DNA from 2 places in the Aureimonas sp. SA4125 genome. Region 1 is predicted to be linked to the other one. Evidence: riboswitches for the same ligand, from Rfam matches in the RefSeq annotation. Region 1 holds a riboswitch; the other holds the start of a gene.

Region 1 (2,389 bases):
GCTTATGGTCCGTTTCGGCCGTTCGTTTCAAGAGCGGTGCATGGGAATCTGCTCCATCCTGCCGGACGACGGCGAACCCGTACACTCTAGGCAAAAGGTCGGACCGGGCCAAGCCCTCGGCAAAGACTGCCTGCTTCAGGGCGCGGCGGGGCCGGCCTGGAAAAGGAGGACGGCGGTGCCGGCGCCAAGGGTGATCTCGACCGGACCGAGGGCCTGGTTCGACTGGGTGAGGATCGACGAGAAGGGAACCGCGACGTCGTCGAGCGGCCATTTTGCGCCTGAGATCGAGAGGCCGGAGAGATCGCTGAACTTCAGGAGCGAGAAATCCGTGCCGGGGAGCATGTCGATACGCTGAGGGCCGAGCTTCAGCGGAACGGCATGCTCGTTGCCGTCGAACAGCGCGACGGCGATGCCGCGCGAAGCGTAGCGCAAAGCGAGGATCAGATGCATGAAGGCATGGTCGGTGCGCGGGCCGCCGAAGGCACCGACGAGGAGGATCTCCTCGGCGCCGCGCGCGATGGCGGCATCGATCGCCAGTTCCCCGTCGGTGCGGTCCTTGTCGCGCGCGAAGGTTTCGCGCGGCACGACGGAAAAGCGCGCCGCGAGGGAAGGAGCGGCGGAATCGAAATCGCCGACCCAGAGTTCCGGAACGACGCCCAGCGCCTCGGCATGCGCCATGCCGCCATCGGCGGCGATGATGCGGGTGCCGGCGATGGCCTGGCGCAGCGCCGGCGTCGGCCGGATCGCGCCGGCGAGGAAAATGGTGAAGCAGCTCATTCCCGGCTCCTAGCCGTCCTCGCGCAGCGCGGCAATGCCGGGGTCCGACTTGCGTCGCCGGCAGGGCTGAACTAGCCTGACCCGGCTCACACGGGGTGCCCTTCGGGGCTGAGAGGCGTTCACCGCCAACCCGCCGAACCTGATCCGGCTCGTACCGGCGGAGGGATTGAGGGCGTCCCGGCGACGATTGCGCTGCCGCGGCACCGTTTCCCCTTGCTGCGAAGGCCCCGTCCAAAGGACACGCCGTTGCGCCTCGTCTCTCTTCCTGCCGCCCTCGCCGCGGCGTCGCTCTTCGCCATGCCGCTTGCCGCGTCGCCGGCCCTCGCCGACGATGCCAAGCCCGTTTTGACCGTCTACACCTATGAGAGCTTCATCGCCGAATGGGGCCCGGGTCCGAAGGTCGAGGCGGCCTTCGAAGCAAGTTGTGGCTGCGACCTGCAATGGGTCGGGCTCGGCGACGGCGTCGAGATCCTCAACCGGTTGAAGCTCGAAGGCGCCGGCACGAAGGCGGATGTCGCGCTCGGCATGACGGCCGAGATGGTCCCGGAAATGAAGGCGACGGGCCTGTTTGCACCCAGCGGGGTCGATCTTTCGACGCTGGCGATCCCCGGCGGCTTCGCCGACGACACCTTCGTGCCCTTCGACTACAGCTACCTCGCCTTCGTCTACGACACCGAGACGGTGAAGAACCCGCCGAAAAGCCTCGACGACCTCGTGAACGGCGATCCGGAACAGAAGATCGTCATCGAGGATGCCCGGACGTCGACGCCCGGCCTCGGCTTTCTCCTGTGGATGAAGGCGGTCTACGGCGACCAGGCGGCGGAGAAATGGAAGACGCTGTCGAAGCGCATCCTGACGGTGACGCCCGGCTGGAGCGAGGCCTACGGCCTGTTCACCTCGGGCGAGACGCCCATCGTCCTCAGCTACACCACCTCGCCGGCCTACCACATGATCGAGGAAAAGGTGGAGCGGTACCAGGCGGCGAGCTTTTCGGAGGGCCACTACCTGCAGGTCGAACTCGCCGGGCAGCTGGCGGGTGCGCAGAATCCCGAACTCGCCAAGGCCTTTCTCGCCTTCATCCTGACCCCGGATTTTCAGGACATCATCCCGACCACCAACTGGTCGCTCCCCGCCGTTGCGCCCGCGACCCCGCTGCCGGAGGTATTTTCCCGGCTGGTGCAGCCGGCAAAGCCGCTCGCGATCGATGCCGCGACGGTGGCGGAGAACCGCAAGGCGTGGACCGACGAATGGCTGCAGGCTCTGGGTCGCTGAACCGGACGCGCCGGTGATCGCCAACACCGACCGACGCTGGCAGGCCCTGGCGGGGGCCGCCGGTCTGCTCCTCCTTGGGCTGTTCGTCATCGGCGCCTTCGCCGCGCTTGTGACGCAGGCGGCCACGATCGATGTCGGTGCGGTCCTCGGCGATCCCTATATCGCCGGCGTCGTGCGCTTCACGCTGCTGCAGGCGGGGCTGTCGACACTGTTCTCGCTGGCCTTCGCCTTGCCGCTGGCGCTGGCGCTGCATCGGTTCCGCTTTCCCGGCCGGAGCCTGGTGCTGAGGTTCTTCCTCCTGCCGCAGGCGCTGCCCGTGCTCGTCGGCGCCCTCGGCATC
Region 2 (2,389 bases), 960 kb from region 1:
GCCGCAGGCCGGCATGCACGGTGAAATAGTCGACGCCCTGCTCCGCCTGTTCGATCAGCGTGTCGCGGTAGACCTCCCAGGTGAGGTTCTCGGCGATGCCGTCGACCTTCTCCAGCGCTTGGTAGAGCGGCACCGTGCCGATCGGCACCGGCGCGTTGCGGATGATCCAGTCGCGGATGTTGTGGATGTTGCGGCCGGTGGAAAGGTCCATGACGGTGTCGGCGCCCCAGCGGATGGCCCAGACCATCTTCTCCACCTCCTCGGCCATCGACGACGTCACGGCGGAATTGCCAATATTGGCGTTGATCTTGACCAGGAAATTGCGCCCGATCGCCATCGGCTCGAGTTCGGGATGGTTGATGTTGGCGGGGATGATCGCCCGGCCCGAGGCGATTTCGTCGCGCACCCATTCCGCAGTGATGAAGTCGGGCGTCACCGCCGAATACGGCTCGCCGTCGCGTTTCAGGGCAGCGGCAGCGCGCTCGCGGCCGAGATTCTCTCGGATCGCCACGAACTCCATTTCCGGCGTGACGATGCCGGCACGGGCGTAGGCGAGCTGCGTCACCGCCTTGCCCCCGACGGCGCGGCGCGGGCGGTGCTGGACGGGAAAGGCCGGTGTCACCTTGTCCTGCGGCAGGTTGCCATTGTCCTCGGGCCGCAGGGGGCGGCCGTCATAGGTCTCGACGTCTGAGCCGAGCCAGCCATGCCGCAGCCGTGGCAGTCCCCGGGCGATGTCGACGGCGTAGGCGGGATCGGTGAAAGGGCCGGAGGAATCATAGACCGTGACCGGCGGCTCGCCGGCCGTGGGGTGGACCGCGATTTCCCGCATCGGCACGCGGATCTCCGGGTGGATGGTCCCGGCTCGATGGACTTTGGTGGAGGCCGGCAGGGGGCCGGACGTGACGGCGACGGCAGGTGGTATCAGGGCATTCATGAGGGATTCTCCTTCGACGACGCGTTGGAGACCCAGCTCTGCTTTCGGTGATCGAACGAGTCGCGGATGGACATGGCCTTCGGCCGCCAGCGACTCTCCCCATCCCTACGCCAGTATGAACTGGATCAGGTTCGTAGGGTCGCCACGCGCTTTTAGCCGTTGGCCTCTCAGTTCCCTGCCGGAACTCCCCTTGGTACGGATGCGAGCCTAGCGAGCTGCACCATTCTGTCAAGCAAGGCTTCCAGTCAGGCATTCATAAGGTGGCGGCCCTGCGGGCCGGCTTCGCCGGCTCGCCTTACGCCAGGAAATACCCGGTAGTTTCAAGGGCTTGTGAACAGCACGTTAGGCCCCTACAGAATGTCTTCATATGCTGGCGTTACCGTCGGCCTTGAACCTGAACGGTCTGGTAGTTCGCAATGGCAGGCACATCGTCCTTCGCTTCCGTCGTCCTCGTTCCGTCAGGCGGGAAAGGGGGCTTGGGAAGCATCGACTCGCGGGCGTCCTGTCCGCTGCTGGATCCCCTGGCCTCGCCATCGCGCGCGCCCCTGGAGGGCGAGTTCTGCCCGTTGCACGAGAGCCCGCTGGGCGTCGTCGGTCGTCTGGAGACGTTGGTCCGCGAACAGGAGGCGATTCTGCGCCAGCAGGCCGACGCGCTTGCCGAGGGGCGCCGGAGCTTCGAGCGCGCGTCTGCCGCCGCCCGGATCGGGTTCTGGGAATGCCGGCTGGCAGACAACGTGCTGACATGGTCGGATATGGTCTACGATCTCTTCGACATTCCCCAGGGATCGAGCCTCGATCGTGCGAAAACGGTCGAGTACTACAGCCCGGCCTCCAAGGAGGCGCTCAACGCTCTGCGGAGTCAGGCGATCGCGCAGCGTTCCGGCTTTTCGCTGGATGCCGAGATCATCACACCGAAGGGGCGGCACCGCTGGATCCGGCTGACGGCGACCGTCGAATCCGATCGAGGCGACGACGGCCGCATCTTCGGAATGAAGCAGGATATCACCGAGGAGAAGATCCGCGCCGACCGGACGCGGTTTATGGCAGAGTTCGATTGCATGACGGGACTGGCGAACCGTCACCGCTTCCAGGATCGGCTCTCCGCGAGCCAGAGCGACCCGGCGGCCGCCCTCGGCGCGCTGCTTCTCGTCGATCTCGACGGGTTCAAGCAGGTCAACGACACGTTCGGCCATGCGCTGGGAGACGCGTGCCTGATTGAAATGGCGGCGCGCCTTGCCAAAGAATGCAACGGCGCCGAACTCGTCGCACGGATCGGCGGCGACGAATTCGCCGTGCTGATTGGGCCCGATCTGAGCGATCTGGTGGTCGCCGGCTACGCTGCACGCATCGTCCACGCGCTGAGCCAGCCGGTCAAAACCGCCGATGCGACGGTCGCGATGAGCGCCTCTGTCGGCATCGCCTACGTCCGCGGGTGTCAGCCGTCCGAACTGTTTC

Evidence for each region. A riboswitch is a leader RNA that binds a small molecule or an ion and turns the genes downstream of it on or off. The one in region 1 is predicted to bind thiamine pyrophosphate.
Region 2: another riboswitch for thiamine pyrophosphate. It lies ahead of thiC (phosphomethylpyrimidine synthase ThiC); the one in region 1 lies ahead of thiB (thiamine ABC transporter substrate binding subunit).

What each region holds. Positions count from the first base shown of each region.
Region 1 covers NZ_AP025032.1:3,956,043-3,958,431, forward strand. Annotated here, with positions in the region: gene Sa4125_RS18780 (thiamine diphosphokinase) at 136-777, opposite strand; TPP riboswitch at 859-961, shown strand; gene thiB (thiamine ABC transporter substrate binding subunit) at 1,075-2,049, shown strand; gene thiP (thiamine/thiamine pyrophosphate ABC transporter permease) at 2,063-2,389, shown strand, end outside.
Region 2 covers NZ_AP025032.1:2,999,938-3,002,326, forward strand. Annotated here, with positions in the region: gene thiC (phosphomethylpyrimidine synthase ThiC) at 1-934, opposite strand, end outside; TPP riboswitch at 1,020-1,135, opposite strand; gene Sa4125_RS14120 (diguanylate cyclase) at 1,411-2,389, shown strand, end outside.